One region of the Gordonibacter pamelaeae genome, then DNA from elsewhere that is predicted to be linked to it. Evidence: predicted binding sites of a transcription regulator. Region 1 holds the regulator's gene; each other region holds the start of a gene.
What was found. The regulator HrcA, encoded in region 1, represses chaperone genes, less so after heat shock. The targets are predictions, from matches to a motif close to TNTTAGCANNCNNNNNNNNNGNNTGCTAANA.
Positions count from the first base shown of each region.

Region 2: C1877_RS09665 (ATP-dependent Clp protease ATP-binding subunit) is a predicted target of HrcA. The motif match lies at 3,317-3,347, and genes of this name have one in related genera.
Region 3: C1877_RS01050 (Hsp20/alpha crystallin family protein) is a predicted target of HrcA. The motif match lies at 3,025-3,055, and genes of this name have one in related genera.

Region 1 is NZ_PPTS01000003.1:412,533-417,807, forward strand. It holds gene C1877_RS06860 (nitroreductase family protein) at 1-123, shown strand, start outside; gene dusB (tRNA dihydrouridine synthase DusB) at 441-1,421, shown strand; gene hemW (radical SAM family heme chaperone HemW) at 1,425-2,534, shown strand; gene hrcA (heat-inducible transcriptional repressor HrcA) at 2,694-3,707, shown strand; gene dnaJ (molecular chaperone DnaJ) at 3,767-4,906, shown strand; gene C1877_RS06885 (RsmE family RNA methyltransferase) at 4,917-5,275, shown strand, end outside.
Region 2 is NZ_PPTS01000005.1:253,728-259,002, forward strand. It holds gene tatA (twin-arginine translocase TatA/TatE family subunit) at 1-232, shown strand, start outside; gene greA (transcription elongation factor GreA) at 399-869, shown strand; gene lysS (lysine--tRNA ligase) at 1,130-3,112, shown strand; gene C1877_RS09665 (ATP-dependent Clp protease ATP-binding subunit) at 3,392-5,275, shown strand, end outside.
Region 3 is NZ_PPTS01000001.1:242,319-247,593, reverse strand. It holds gene C1877_RS01060 (FAD-dependent oxidoreductase) at 1-1,299, opposite strand, end outside; gene C1877_RS01055 (cytochrome c3 family protein) at 1,292-1,987, opposite strand; gene C1877_RS01050 (Hsp20/alpha crystallin family protein) at 3,198-3,662, shown strand; gene C1877_RS01045 (NAD-dependent protein deacylase) at 3,780-4,529, shown strand; gene C1877_RS01040 (NUDIX hydrolase) at 4,665-5,275, shown strand, end outside.

The DNA of each region.
Region 1 (5,275 bases):
CGCGCGGAGCTCGACGCGCTCGGCGTGCCGGCCACCTCCGAGGTGCACGGCGTGTGCGCCCTCGGCCACGCCGCCGCCGAAGGGACGGCGCACGACCGCAAGAGCCGCGTGGTGTGGGCGTAGCGCGCCGGCTGCCATCCCGGCCCGGGACGGGCGCGACGGCGAAGCCGGAAGGTCGCACGCAGCGCTTTCTCGCGACGCCTGCGCGCTTCCAACGTGGGCGCTCGGGCCGCGGCGACGAAGCCGGGAGCATGCCGCGCCCGAACGCCCTTCCTGCCAAAAAACGCGCGGTTTGGCAATCGGAAAGCGCGTTTCGGAGCGTGCTTGCCACGGGTTGCCGCTATAATCCCAGGTCGGCGTTTTTCACCGCTCGACCGTAATTGCCAAACCGCGCGTTTTTTGACCTGTCGTGACGAAAACGCGTGCAAAGGAAGCAGAATATGCACGAGTTCTTCCAAAAGCACCGCCTCCTCCTCGCGCCCATGGCGGGCGTGAGCGACGAGGCGTTCCGGGCGCTCTGCCGCGAGCAGGGGGCCGACCTCGCCTTCACCGAGATGGTCTCGGCGAAGGGGCTCTCCTACGCCAACGAGAAGACGCGCCATCTGCTTGCCCTCGCGCCCGGCGAGGACCAGGTGGCCGTCCAGCTGTTCGGCCACGAGCCCGACACCATGGCCGCGCAAGCCGTCTGGATCGAGCAGGAGATGGGGGAGTTGCTGGCGTACCTGGACGTCAACATGGGATGCCCCGCGCGCAAGATCGTGTCGAAGGGCGACGGCTCGGCGCTCATGAGGGAGCCGGAGCTCGCGGCCTCCATCGTGCGGGCGATCCGCGCGGCGGTCGCGCATCCCGTGACCGTGAAGTTCCGCCGCGGCTGGGCGATGGGCGCGGAGACGGCGCCGGACTTCGCGCGGCGCATGGAGGATGCGGGCGCGTGCGCCGTCGCGGTGCACGGCCGCTTCGCCGAGCAGCTCTACCGCGGCAGCGCCGACTGGGACGTCGTCGCGCGCGTGAAGGAGGCCGTGGACGTGCCCGTCATCGGCAACGGCGACGTGCGCTCGGGCGCCGACGCCGTGGCGCTCACGGCGCGCACCGGTTGCGACGCCGTGATGATCGCCCGCGGCGCGGAGGGCAACCCCTGGGTGTTCGCCCAGGCCAAGGCCGCGCTCGCGGGCGTGCCCGAGCCGCCGGCCCCCGATGCCCGCGAGCGCATCGCCATGGCGCGCCGCCACGCGCGCCTGCTCGCGCGGCGCGAGGGGAAGAACATCGTGCGCATGCGCAAGCACGCCATGTGGTACCTGGCGGGCCTGCCGGGCGCCGCCGCGGCGCGCGCGAAGATCAACGCCTGCGTGTCCGTGGAGGACTTCGACCGCGTGTTCGACGAGCTGCTCGCCTTTTTGGGCGGGCATGAACAGGAAGGCTAGACCATGCCGCACGACCCTTACCGCGCCCTGTACCTGCACCTGCCGTTCTGCGTGAGGCGGTGCGGGTACTGCGACTTCGCGACGTCGGCGGTGCCGGCCGATGCGCCGGAGATCGACGCGTACGTGGAGGACCTCTGCCTCCAGATCCGCCGCAAGGCGAAGGAGGGCGAGCTCGGCGCGCTCGAGACGGTTTACTTGGGCGGCGGGACGCCGAGCCATATCGGCCTGGCGCGTCTGTCCATGCTGCTGTACACGCTGTCGCTGTCGATGCACCTCACGCCCGAGGTGGAGTGCACGATGGAGGCGAACCCCGAGAGCCTGACGGAGCGCATGGTGCGCGACGTGTGGGCGCTCGGCGTGAACCGCCTGTCCATCGGCGTGCAGAGCTTCGACGACGAGGTGCTGGCCGTGCTCGGGCGCGCCCATTCGGCCGATGACGCGCGCCGCGCCATCGAGGCGGCGCATACGCGCTTCGAGAACGTGAGCGTGGACCTCATGTGCGGCATCCCCGGCCAGGGCGCCGAGAGCTTCGAGGCGAGCGTGCGCGAGGCGGCGGCGCTCGGCGCGGCGCACGTGAGCGTGTACCCGCTGACCATCGAGGCGCACACGCCCTTCGACGCCGCCGTGCTCGCCGGGGACATGGAGGAGCCCGACGACGACGTGGAGGCCGCGCACATGGAAATCGCCGCGCGCGTGCTGGCCGAGGCCGGCTACGAGCGCTACGAGGTGGCGAGCTACGCCCGCCCCGGCTTCGAATGCCGCCACAACATCGCCTACTGGACGGGCGTGCCGTACCTGGGGCTCGGCCGCTCGGCGGCCACGATGACCCAGAACGCTGAGCGCCGCATGCGCGTGCAGGACGGGCGGGTGACCGACGACATGGACGCGCGCGGCATGGCCGCCGAGGACCTCATGCTCGGCATGCGCATGACCTGCGGCGTGCCCGACGAGCTGGTGGAGGCCGCCGCCGTCCTGCTGCCCGACGCCCCCGCCGTGCTCGCGGAACTGGAAGGGGAGGGCCTCGTGGCGCACGCGGACGGGCGCTGGCGCCCCACCGACCGCGGCTGGCTCTGCGGCAACGAGCTCTACGGGAGGCTGTTCGACTTGGCATAGGGAACCGGCGCACGCGCTCCTCCTATGCAGTAACCGTCAAGTTTCTCCATAATTTCCCGCTGTTGTTAGCACTCTCGGCTTTCGGCTGCTAATATGATGCGTTACTATGGTTCGGGTTCGGGGAAAGCCGACGGGCGAGAGAGAGGAAGGTGGAGAGGCGTGCTATCCGATCGCAGGCAGCGGGTGCTGGCCGCGCTCATCGAGGAATACGTCGCGCGCGCCCTGCCGGTGGGTTCGCGCACGCTGACGGAGCGCTACCAGCTGGGCGTGAGCCCGGCCACCGTGCGCAACGAGCTTTCGGTGCTCGAGGACGGCGGCTACATCACGCAGCCCCACACCTCGGCCGGGCGCATCCCCACCGACCACGGCTACCGCGCGTTCGTGGACAACCTGCTGGCCGCCGACTTCACGGGCGAGGACGAGCGCTACCGCCCCGTCGTGGACGAGCTGCGCCGCAGCGCGAGCGAGCTCGATGCGCTGCTCGAGCAGACGTCGTCGGCCCTCACGCGCCTCACCGACTGCCTCTCCATCGTGCTGGCGCCGTCGGTGCTGAACCTGCACATCAAGCAGCTCTCGCTCATCTCGCTCAACGCGTACCGCGCGCTCGTGGTGCTCGTCACCGAGGACGGCCAGGTGTTCAACCGCCAGATGGAGTTCGCCGAGGAGGTGTCCTCGGACGAGCTGGCGCGCGTGCAGGCGTTTCTGGGCGACGTGTTCACGGGCAAGTCGCTCCAGCAGATCGAGGACGGCCTGGGCCAGGGCATGGCCGAGGCGTTCCGCGACCCGCTCGTGCGCATGGCGCTCGACGAGGTGCTGTCGTGTTTGCAGGAGAGCGAGCTGTCGCGCGCCCACCGGCTGGGCGTGAGCTCGCTTCTGACGAAGCCGGAGTTCAGCCAGTCGCAGGCGCTGCTGCCCGTCATGCAGGTGCTCGAGGACGACACGGTCATGCTGCATATCCTGGACGATGCCGTGCGCCAGGGCGACGGCACGCCCAGCGTGCGCATCGGGCGCGAGAACGACGCGGCGGAGCTGGCGGGCGTGTCCGTGGTGGCCAGCCGCTACGGGCGCGGGGAATCGGCCGGCGTCGTGGCCGTCATCGGGCCCACGCGCATGGACTATTCTAAGGTATTGCGGGCGGTGCGCATCGCGAGCGCGGCGCTTCAGGACGTATAGGGCTTGCACGGCGCCAGCACGAGGGGGCGCCGTCAAACGAGGAAGGTACTGCAAGAGCAATGGCCAAGGATCTGTACGAGGTTCTGGGCGTTTCCAAGAACGCCACGGAGGACGAGATCAAGAAGGCGTTCCGACGCCGCGCGCGCGAGCTTCACCCCGACGTGAACAAGGCGCCCGACGCCGAGGACCAGTTCAAGGAGCTGAACGAGGCGTACGACGTGCTGAGCGACCCGGGCAAGCGCGCCCAGTACGACCGCTTCGGCACCATACCGGGCGCCGCGGGCGGCGGCAGCCCCTACGGGGGCGGCGGCTACGTGGACTTCGAGGACCTGTTCGGCGGCGGCTTCGGCATGGGCGACATCTTCAGCTCGTTCTTCGGCGGCGCCGCGGGCGGGCGGCAGCAGCAGCGCCGCGAGGGCCGCGACATGGGCGTGGGCCTGCGCGTCACGCTGGAGGAGGTGGCCGCGGGCGCCAAGAAGGAGATCGTCTACGACCGCCTGGCGCCGTGCCCCGACTGCGACGGCACGGGCCTCGGCCCCGACGGGCGCGAGATCACCTGCCCGGACTGCGGCGGCCAGGGCCGCGTGGTCTCGGTGCAGCATACGTTTCTGGGCGACATGCAGACGGCCACCACGTGCAAGACCTGCAACGGCACGGGCCGCTCGGTGGAGAACCCGTGCCCGGAGTGCGAGGGGCAGGGCCGCGTGCCCGACCGCCAGCGCGTGACCGTGGAGGTGCCGGTGGGCATCCGCGACTCGCAGCAGCTGCGCCTGTCCGGCTTCGGCGAGGCGGGCATGCAGGGCGCGGCGCCGGGCGACCTCATCGTCACGGTGCGCATCCAGCCGCACGAGTTCTTCGAGCGCGACGGCGACCACCTGCACGCGCGTGCGAACGTGTCCATCGTGCAGGCCGCCCTCGGCGCGGAGATCGAGATCGACGGCATCTTCGAGGTCGAGAAGGTGCAGGTGCGCATCCCCGAGGGCTGCCAGAACGAGCAGGTGGTGCGCGTGAAGGGCTTCGGCATGCCGAAGTTCCGCAGCGACGCGCGCGGCGACATGTTCGTGCACGTGAACGTGGTGGTGCCGAAGAAGCTCACGAAGAGGCAGCGCGAGCTGTTGGAGCAGCTGGCCGAGGAGCTGGGCGAGGACGTTTCCGACGAGCGCACGCCCCTGCAGAAGCTGCGCGACGCCTTCAACTAGCGGGCAAGCGATGTCCCTGCAGCATTTCTACCTTGACGAGCAGGTGCTCGCCGACGAGGTCGGCGGGCCCTTCCCGCTGCGCCTCGCGGCCGACGACGCGAAGCATGCGCGCGTACTCCGGCTGGCGCCGGGCGAGCGCATCGCGGTGGTGGACGCCGCCCTCGACTACTTCGCGTGCGAGATCGTCGCCTTCGACGACGCGCTCCCGGTCGTGCGCATCGCGCAGCGCTTCGAGCGCGCGGACGCGGGGCCGTCGGTCGTGCTCGTGCAGGGCCTGGCCAAGGGCGACAAGATGGAGACGGTCATCCGCCACGCCACCGAGCTGGGCGTGGCGGCGTTCGTGCCGCTGGCGTGCGAGCGCTCCGTTGT
Region 2 (5,275 bases), on a different contig from region 1:
CCTGGCAGTCATCCTGCTGATCTTCGGGCCGAAGAACCTTCCGAAGCTCGGCGGCGCCATCGGCAAGACCGTCAAGAACCTGCGCGAGGGCATGGGCGGCGGCAAGGCCATCGAGGAAGCCGAGGACGAGGACGAGGAAGTCATCGAAGAGGTCGAGGAAGAGAAGCCGGCCCCCAAGAAGACCACCACGACTGCGAAGAGGACCACGGCGGCGAAGAAGAAGGCCGAATAGCCCGGCGCTAGCGAATTGGTTCGCGGTATGTGCAGACGGCTCGGCCGGGCACATACCGCTTTTTTGTATATCGACCGACACTCCGTCGGGAACTCACGTACAGAGAGTCAAACCGCACGTCCGGAAACCGGACGTGCCTGTTGTAGGTATCGGACAGGTGAGAAGCATGGCAAACGACAACTTCATCCTCACGCAGGAGGGCAAGGACAAGCTCGAGGAGGAGCTGCACTACCTCGAGACCGAGAAGCGCGCCGAGATCGGCGAGCGCATCAAGGTGGCGCGCGAGTTCGGCGACATCTCGGAGAACTCCGAGTACGACGATGCCAAGAACGAGCAGGGCATGATGGAGGCGCGCATCGCCGAGATCAGCCGCATCCTCTCCGAGGCCACCGTCGTGAACACGCCGAAGCGTTCCAGCAAGGTGAACATCGGCTCCATGGTCACGGTTGACATGGGCGGCAAGGAGCGCGTGTTCACCATCGTGGGAGGCGCCGAGAGCGATGCGGCCGCCGGCAAGATCAGCAACGAGTCGCCGGTGGGCGCTGCGCTGCTGGGCCACAAGAAGGGCGACAAAGTGGAGACCACGGGCCCGACCGGCCGCGACATCTCCATGGTTATTCTGAAGATCGAGCATTAGGAAGTTCCGTCGGCCTGACGGCCGCCGGAACTCGCCGACGCTGCGGACCGCCCTCGCACCCGATCTTCGCGCGATGCCGCGGGCTTGCGTACCCAAGGTACGCGGCGCCCGCGCCATCCCCCGAATCTCGGGCACGAGGGCGGGCCTCGCTGACTTACTACGCCAACCTGCGCGGTTGGTTTTCGCGCTTCGCGCGAAGGGCTCGGCCCGTGCGGGCGAGCCCGCTCTGCGAGCTGGACGAGATTGAGGGGCACCGAACTATGAGCGACACCAACGACACGACGGGCAACGGGCAGGTCGTCGAGGACGATCCCATCGCGGTGCGCCGCGCGAAGCGCGAGGCGCTCATCGCGGCGGGACGCGACCCGTACGGGCACGCATTCGCGTACTCGCACCACCTGGCTGACCTGGCCGCCCAGTACGAGGGCCTGGAGGACGGCGCGTCCACCTCAGACGAGGTGAAGGTGGCCGGCCGCATCATGGCCAAGCGCGACCAGGGCAAGCTCGCCTTCCTCGAGCTGCGCGATTCTTCGGGCGACATGCAGCTGTTCTGCCGCATCAACGCGCTGGGCGAGGACGCCTTCGCCGAGCTCAAGGATCTCGACGTGGGCGACTGGATCGGCGTGCGCGGCACGATGATGCGCACGAAGCGCGGCCAGCTGTCCGTGGCCGTGGACTCGTTCGAGCTTCTGTCCAAGAGCCTACGCCCCTTGCCCGAGAAGTTCCACGGCCTGGCCGACAAGGAGACCCGTTACCGCCAGCGCTACGTGGACCTCGTCATGAACCCCGAGGTGAAAAGCACGTTCGAGAAGCGCTTCAAGATCGTGGCCGCCATCCGCCGCTACATGGAGGATCACGGCTACTACGAGGTGGAGACGCCCATCCTGCATCCCATCCTCGGCGGCGCGAACGCGCGGCCCTTCGTCACGCACCACAACGCGCTCGACAAGGACTTCTATCTGCGCATCGCCACCGAGCTGCACCTGAAGCGCCTCATCGTGGGCGGCTTCGAGAAGGTGTTCGAGATCGGCCGCCAGTTCCGCAACGAGGGCATGGACCCCTACCACAACCCCGAGTTCACCACCATGGAGTTCTACCAGGCGTTCAGCGACCTCGAGGGCATGATGGAGCTCACGCAGGGCGTCGTGCAGGCCGCGGCGATGGCCGCGTGCGGCACCACGCAGGTGGAGTACCAGGGCCAGCAGGTCGATCTCGGCGGCACGTGGCGCCGCGCCACGATGATCGAGCTGGCCAGCGAGGGCGCGGGCGAGGACGTGAGCTTCGCGCGCACCCGCGACGAGCTGGTGGCCATCCTCGAGCGCAACGGCGGCCACGCGGAGGACGCGTGGGGCAAGGGCAAGCTCATCGCCGAGATATTCGAGGCCGTGGCCGAGGAGAAGCTCATCCAGCCGACGTTCGTGACCGAGCATCCCCTGGAGGTGTCCCCGCTCGCCAAGAAGAAGGCCGGCGAGCCCGAGCTTACCGAGCGCTTCGAGCTGTTCATCTGCGGGCACGAGTACGCCAACGCCTTCGGCGAGCTGAACGACCCCATCGACCAGGCCGAGCGCTTCCGCAAGCAGGTGGAGGCGAAGGACCTGGGCGACGACGAGGCCATGGGCTACGACGACGACTACGTGCGCGCCCTGGAGTACGGCATGCCCCCGGCGGGCGGCTGCGGCATCGGCATCGACCGCTTGGCCATGCTGCTCACCGACGCGCCGTCCATCCGCGACGTGCTGCTTTTTCCTCACATGAGGGATGAGACGCCAGCCGGCGGTCACCCGCGTGTCGCGGCGCAGGCTGCCACTGCCGCCGCTGCGCCGACAGCTTCCGCCGAGACCCCTGCCCCCATCGACTTCTCGAAGGTGGTCGTCGAGCCCCTGTTCGAGGACGAGGTGGACTTCGACACGTTCAGCAAGTCGGACTTCCGCGCCGTGAAGGTGAAGGAGTGCGTCGCCGTGCCCAAGTCCAAGAAGCTCTTGCAGTTCACGCTCGACGACGGCACGGGCGTCGACCGCGTGATCCTGTCCGGCATCCACGCCTACTACGAGCCGGAGGAGCTGGCAGGCCGCACGCTCATCGCCATCACCAACCTGCCGCCGCGCAAGATGATGGGCATCGAATCGTGCGGCATGCTGCTCTCGGCCATCCACGAGGAGCCCGGCGAGGACGGCGAGCCCGAGGAGCGCCTGAACCTGCTGATGGTGGACGACCGCATCCCCGCCGGCGCGAAGCTGTACTAGCGCGTCCGCAGAACCGACCGCATCGAAGGCCGCCCGCGCACCGTCGCGCGGGCGGCCTTTTTCGCGCACGTGTCAGAACCTCGTCAGACGTGCGCACTTTTGGAGGCATCGGGAGGCACGGCGGCGTGCCGGGAGAGGTCGTGATAGGATGGACGGGTCGCCGCCGCCTGCGCTTGTGGAGCGAGCGTGTGCGGCTATATGCGGCATTGGCACTCTCAATACAAGAGTGCTAAGATGGCACGGAACCATACGATAGACTCTGCGAGAATAGAGGCTAGCATGTCATTTGAGAAGTTTACGGACAAAGCGCGCAAGGTGCTCGTCCTGGCGCAGGACGAGGCCCGCTCGCTCCATCAGCCCTACGTGGGCACCGAGCACATCCTGCTCGGCCTCATACAAGAGAAGGACGGCCTGGCCGCCCAAGCCCTCGACCGCAAGGGCGTGAAGTACGACGCCGTGGTGCAGGCCATCCGCCAGATGGTCGCCATCGACGAGGACACCGACGTGTCCGGCCACCTGTCGTTCACCCCGCGCGTCAAGCGCGTGCTGGAGAACAGCCTGCGCGAGGCCATGCAGATGGGCCAATCCTATATCTCCACCGAGCACCTGCTGCTCGGCATCGTGCGCGAGGGCGACGGCACGGCGCTCGAGGTGCTCACGCGCCTGGGCGTCTCCGGCGACGACATCCGCAGCGCGCTCAACGACCTGGTGGGGCAGAGCCCCGTCTACGCCGGGCGCAACGCGTTCGACCCCCAGGGCCAAGGCTCCGACAGCGTGCTCAAGGAGTTCGGCACCGACCTCACGCAGAAGGCGCGCGACGGCAAGCTCGACCCGGTCATCGGCCGTGCGGGCGAGATCGAGCGCGTCATGCAGGTGCTCAGCCGCCGCCAGAAGAACAACCCGCTGCTCATCGGCGAGCCGGGCGTGGGCAAGACCGCCGTGGCCGAGGGCCTGGCGCAGCTCATCGTGTCGAACCAGGTGCCGGACATCCTGCGCGACAAGCGCCTGTTCACGCTCGACGTGAGCGCGCTCGTGGCCGGGTCCAAGTACCGCGGCGAGTTCGAGGAGCGTCTGAAGAAGTGCATCAAGGAGGTCATGGACGCGGGCGACATCATCCTGTTCATCGACGAGATGCACACGCTCATCGGCGCGGGCTCGGCCGAGGGTTCCATCGATGCCGCCGCCATCCTGAAGCCGCCGCTGTCCCGCGGCGAGATCCAGGTGATCGGCGCCACCACCATCGACGAGTACCGCAAGCACCTTGAGAAGGACTCCGCGCTTGAGCGCCGCTTCCAGCCCATCACCGTGGGCGAGCCGAACGAGGAGCAGGCGCTGCGCATCATGGAGGGCCTGCGCGACCGCTACGAGGCGCATCACCAGGTGCACTTCACCGACGAGGCGCTGCAGGCGGCCGTGACGCTGGCCGACCGCTACATCCAGGACCGCTTCCTGCCCGACAAGGCCATCGACGTGCTCGACGAGGCCGGCGCCCGCATGCGCATCCGCAACATGACGCTGCCGAAGGAGCTGCGCGACCTGGACGAGGAGCTGCGCAAGCTCCGCGCCGAGAAGGACGGCGCCATCGCCGCCCAGGACTTCGAGCGCGCCGCCCAGCTGCGCGACGAGGAGGCCCAGCTCAAGGACAAGCGCGTCCAGGCCGAGAAGGACTGGGAGGAGAACGCCCAGAAGACCATCCAGCAGGTGACGGTGGAGGATATCGCCGACGTGGTGTCCATGACCACCGGCGTGCCGGTGTCCAACCTCACCGAGGCCGAGACCGAGAAGCTGCTGCGCATGGAGAGCGTGCTGCACGAGCGCGTCGTGGGCCAGGAAGAGGCCGTGACGGCGCTTTCGAAGGCCATCCGCCGCTCGCGCTCGGGCCTCAAGGACCCGAAGCGCCCCGCCGGCTCGTTCATCTTCCTGGGCCCCTCGGGCGTGGGCAAGACGGAGCTGTCCAAGGCGCTGGCCGAGTTCCTGTTCAACTCCGAGGACGCGCTCCTGTCCTTCGACATGTCCGAGTACATGGAGAAGCATAGCGTGAGCCGCCTGGTGGGCAGCCCTCCGGGCTACGTGGGCTTCGACGAGGGCGGCCAGCTGACGAAGGCCGTGCGCCAGCGCCCCTACTCGGTGGTGCTGTTCGACGAGATCGAGAAGGCGCACCCC
Region 3 (5,275 bases), on a different contig from region 1:
GGACTCGATGGTACGGTTCGACGGCGCGCCGTTGTCGAACGGGTACAGGCGGCAGCAGCCCACCTCGTTCATCTGGCGCACCTGCTCGGCGTAGTTCGCGTCCCAGATATCGCAGTATGTGTGGTGCGGCTGCATATAGGCCGAATGCAGCATGTAGTCGTAGGGGCCGGACTCGTTGCAGAAGCGGTTGCCGTTCAGGTTCACCTTCATGAACGGCTGCTCGCCGAACCAGAACCACTCGCCCACTGTGCCGTTGCCGGCCGTCTGGTCGGGCTTGCAGCACGCGCGGTTGAACGTACATGCCGCGCCGAGCGGGTCCATCTGGCCGCCTGCCCACAGAGCCGCCTTGATCCCGTCGCCCGTGGGGTTGCCGCCCTTGCCGGGAGCCGCGATGCGCAGCGCCTGGTTCCACGGCTGGCGCGCCTCCATCATCTCAAGGTTGTTGCCGTAGCCGCCCGTGGACAGGATGACGCCCTTGCTGGCGTTGATGCGCAGGTAGTGGCGGTCGTTGACATCGCGGGCGATTACGCCGGTCACGCGGCCGGAGCCGTCCTGCTCGCACTTCACCAGCTCGGTGTTCCAACGGAACTCGGCGCCCTTCTCCTGCGCGTATTCCATGAGCGATACGCCGAAGCTGAAGCTCTTGTCGTCCTTGGAAAGCGCGGTCTTCGCAGGACTATGGCCGGTGGCCCACGCCTTGTCGCGCGCACCCTGTCCCGTCGTGCCGATGGATCCCTCGAAGTTCATGACCATGCGGCCGTCGCGCTCCACGATGCCGGTGATCCAGTCCAGCATAGGGCCGGATTCGTTCGCCCACAGCTTCACCAGGTCGTAGTTGATGAAGCCGTTGGCATAGCGGACGATGTCCTCCACGGCCTCCATCTTGTCGATCTCGAACTGGGAGTACTCTGCGAACGACGCCTTCTGCAGGGCGGAGTCGATGGCGCCGATATCCTCGCGCGGGTTCGCCACCTTGGACACGCGGTCGATGCCCAGCACGCGCGCGCCGTTCTCGGCAGCGGAGATGATGGCCGGCAGCCCGCCCGTGCGACAGCCCACCACCAGCACCTCCACGTCCAGCGTTTCGACGATGTCGGCCTCGGGCACCTCGGGCGCCAAGCCAAGCCAGGAAGGCGTGCCCGCCTCCCCGACGCGCGCGTTGGCCGGAGCTGCGGCGGCATCGACAGCATAGCCGTTGCCGCACCCGGCCAGCGCGCCCGCCGCTGCGGCGCCCAGCGCGGTAATGCCTGCTCCCTTGAGGAAGCTGCGGCGCGAGAGTCCGCTGCGCTCGTTACTCATTAGGGGCCTCCCATCCCTCGGGCGCGGTCAACGCATGGCATTCGTTGCACACGAGCGTGCTCTTCTCGTGCACCTTGTGGCAGTCGCCGCACTCAAGCGCATAGTCCTGGTGGCTGGAATGCGGGTTGTACTTCTCGTCGTTGCCCTCGAAGCCCCAGGTGCCGGCAACCACCTCGTCCATGCTGTGGCAGCCGCTGCGCGCGCAGAACTCCTCGGTGGCGAACTCCTTGCCCGTGGCCAGCATGCCCGTGGCCTCGTCCATCGGATAGCTGTCCGACACCCATGCCATTGCCTCGGACACCTGCGTGGCGAATTCGGCCTCATGGCAGCTCAGGCACGTGTCGCCGGCCGCCGCGTGCTGCGTGACCAACATGCCCGGGTCGCCCGCGCCGTACGTCTCCACGTACTTGTCCATCGGGCTGTGGCAGATGGCGTTGCAGAAACTCGGCTGCTCGTGCCACACCCATGCCCCGATGCCGGCCACCAGCACCACCGCCACGATGACGGCGGCCACGATGGCCCCACGCCGCACGCGCTTCGGCGCAGGGGCGGCGGGATCGGCTTCCTGCGAGGTACCGGCAGCCGGGGTGCCAGGGGCTCCCGAGGCGCCCGGGGCGCTGTCGGCACCGGGAGCAGCCGGGGCATTCGGAGCCCCGCTCGCGCCGTTGGCGCTTTCCTTGTCGACCATGTCCTCCTCCTTCTCCTTTTTTTGGTTCGATCGGTGAAACCCTTCGGCCACATCATGCAGGCCAGCGGGACAACCGACCATTACCCCCGTGGGGGCATTTTTACGTTTTGGCTGGTGAAAGGTTTAATTGGAAAGGGAGAGGCACATAGGGGAATCCGCCCTCCGAAGAAGCAGCCGCCCGTTGCCGATGAGGGGGTACACGGCCGAAACCACTCGCCGCAACGGCAGCGGGGCCTCGTTTCGCCTACGGCCGCAAGGGCGTCGACGCACCAAGCGGCAACCGCGCCAGAGGCGTGCAAGAAAACGGCAAGGTGTACATGGCGGATAGGCAAGATACCGGCAAGGCCCGCGCGGCGGATTCGCAAGATCCGGGCAAGATCGGGGCGACTCCCCGACGGCGATATTGCGGTCGCCCGGCAAGGTTGCGGCAGTAGGATGGGGGAACGGAGCGCAGAGGCGGCGCGGTGCCACATCCCTCTCCAACCTTATCCCCTCTTGCAGGGGCGAAACGGGAAGGAGGTGGCAACCATGACCGATTTGGTTTTGCTTACGGCAATCCTTGAGCTGATCGCCAGCGCAGTGCACCTAGCTGCGGCTATAATAGAAAGGCTCCCCGTCCGTAAGGGCAAGGAGCAGTAAAAGAAACCAAACCGCCGAAGCGATTCGAGAGCCGTGGGGAGTCAACAGCTCCCTGCGGCTCGTCTTGCATGATAGCAAAAAACCAAAGCGCATGCCACTTATATCGATATCTTGAGCACATCCATACCTGCATTCCACATTCATCTTCGGCAGTCGGATGCCCGCTGAAGCCCGAACCGTCCAAGGAACCAGTTCTTGCTGAAACAAGACCGGCAACCCCGTCTCCTATCCTTCTCTATCATCCCAAGGGAGCTTCCGCATGACAGGGTTGTGGCGAAGGGGTTTCGCTTTGGGGGTTCCGGACGGGCGGGCGGGAAGGTCGGCGCGACGGGGGCTATTCTGGGACGAGGGTTGCGGGCGCCTTCGCTTTCGCCCTCGGAAGTTGACGAAACCGTAACTTTTAGCACTCGTTGCTTGACAGTGCTAATACAACGTTTTATAACAGTCATGTACAGAGAAAACCGCACAGAAAGAGGCTTAGGTTTTCTCAATCGACCCAGGCCGGCCAACAAGCCGGACGCGCCGTCGGAGAGAGCCCAAGCCTCGCACGACACGTAGGAGAGTGATTAGTATGGCCATGATGGTACCCATGCGGAGGAACCGCAACCTGCTTAGCGAGCTGATGACCGACCCGTTCGACGCGTTCTTCAACGCGGCCTCGGCCCCGATGCAGGCGATGCAGAAGATGTCGCCCACGCTCATGCGCACCGACATCAAGGAGACGGACGGCGGCTACGAGCTGACCATCGACCTGCCGGGCTTCAAGAAGGACGACGTGCAGGCCGAGCTGAAGGACGGCTACCTCACTATCAACGCGCAGACGCAGGGCGAGTCCGAGGACAAGGACGAGCAGGGCACCTACGTGCGCAAGGAGCGCTTCAGCGGCAAGTGCAGCCGCACGTTCTACGTGGGCGACGACGTGGAGGAAGACGACATCAAGGCGAAGTTCGAGGACGGCGTGCTGAAGATCGCCGTGCCGAAGAAGCAGGAGCAGCCGAAGCTCGAGGAGAAGAAGACCATCGCCATCGAGGGCTAGCCTTACGAGGCACAACAGCCAGTGCGCATGCTCGGCGCACCAAGGGAAGGCGACCGCGAGGTCGCCTTCCTGCTATGATGGGACGCAAGCCATTCGCAGCACTATCGAGGAGGGACCATGGACGACGAGGCGCGGCGCGGGATCGAGGCGTTCCGGAACTGGGTGGACGAGACGAAGCCGGGGCGCATGGTGTTCTTCGGCGGGGCGGGCGTGTCCACCGAGAGCGGCATCCCCGACTTCCGCAGCCCTGACGGGCTGTACGCGCAGAAGTACCCCCATCCGCCCGAGCAGATGATCTCGCGCAGCTTCTTCGACGCGCATCCGGCGGAGTTCTTCGCCTTCTACAGCGACCGCATGCTCGCGCTGGACGCCCAGCCGAACCGCGCGCACCGGAAGCTGGCGGAGCTGGAGCAGGCGGGCACCTTGTCCGCCGTGGTCACGCAGAACATCGACGGCCTGCACCAGAAGGCCGGCAGCGAGCGCGTGCTGGAGCTGCACGGCAGCGTGCTGCGGAACTTCTGCATGGATTGCGGCGCGGCGTACCCGGTGGACGAGCTGCTGCGCCTGCGCGACGAGGCCGCCGACGGCGTTCCGCGCTGCCCCGCGTGCGGCGGCATCGTGAAACCCGATGTCGTGCTGTACGAGGAAGCGCTCGACGAGCACACGCTCCAGGCATCCGTCGACGCCATCGCCCGTGCCGACCTCCTGGTGGTGGCGGGCACGTCGCTCGCCGTGTACCCAGCCGCGGGCCTCATCGACTTCTTCCAGGGCGACCACCTGGTCATCGTGAACCGCACCCCCACCCCGCGCGACCGCCAGGCCGACCTCTGCCTGGCCGCGAACGTGGGCGACGTGTTCGACTTCTAGCCGCAACCGCGACCCGTCGTCCCGCGCACCGCGAGCAACGCGACAGCACGAACGAATGTTTCACGTGAAACATCGGCGCCTGCTCCCGGAAACGCGGAGGGACGGCACGTCAAGCTACCGAGAAGGAGCAACCCCATGCCCGAGACCACCAGCGACTCCCCAGCCGCCCCCACTATCGACGGCACCACCAGCGCAGCCGCCAGCGCCACAAATGCCCCCACCGCCAGCGCCGCTTCGCCCACGCCCACGTTCGCCGGCCTGCGCCAAGTATCCGACGGCTGGATAAAGAAGTACGTGCTGACGTACACGATGCCCGACGGCTCGACCTATGAGTACGAGAGCGCCTCGCGCAAGGGGCCGGAGGCGTACCGCGCCGAGCTGGAGGCGCACGCGCGCGGCGAGAGCGCGGCATCCGACGCCGTGTGCATCGTGCCGCAGACGCCCGACGGCCGGCTGCTGCTCATCCGCGAGTTCCGCTATCCGTTGAACAGCTGGTGCATCGCGTTCCCCGCCGGGCTCGTGGACCCGGGCGAGGACCTGGCGGCAGCCGTGGACCGCGAGCTGCGCGAGGAGACGGGCTACGCGCTGCGCGCCGACTTGGGCGCCGCGGCGCTCGACCCCCTGCCGCAGGCGGGCTTCTCGTCCACCGGCCTCACCGACGAGACGGTGCAGGTGGTGTTCGCGCAGGTGGAACGCGTGGCCGACGCGCAACCCGAGCCGGCCGAGCTCATCGAGCCGTTCCTGCT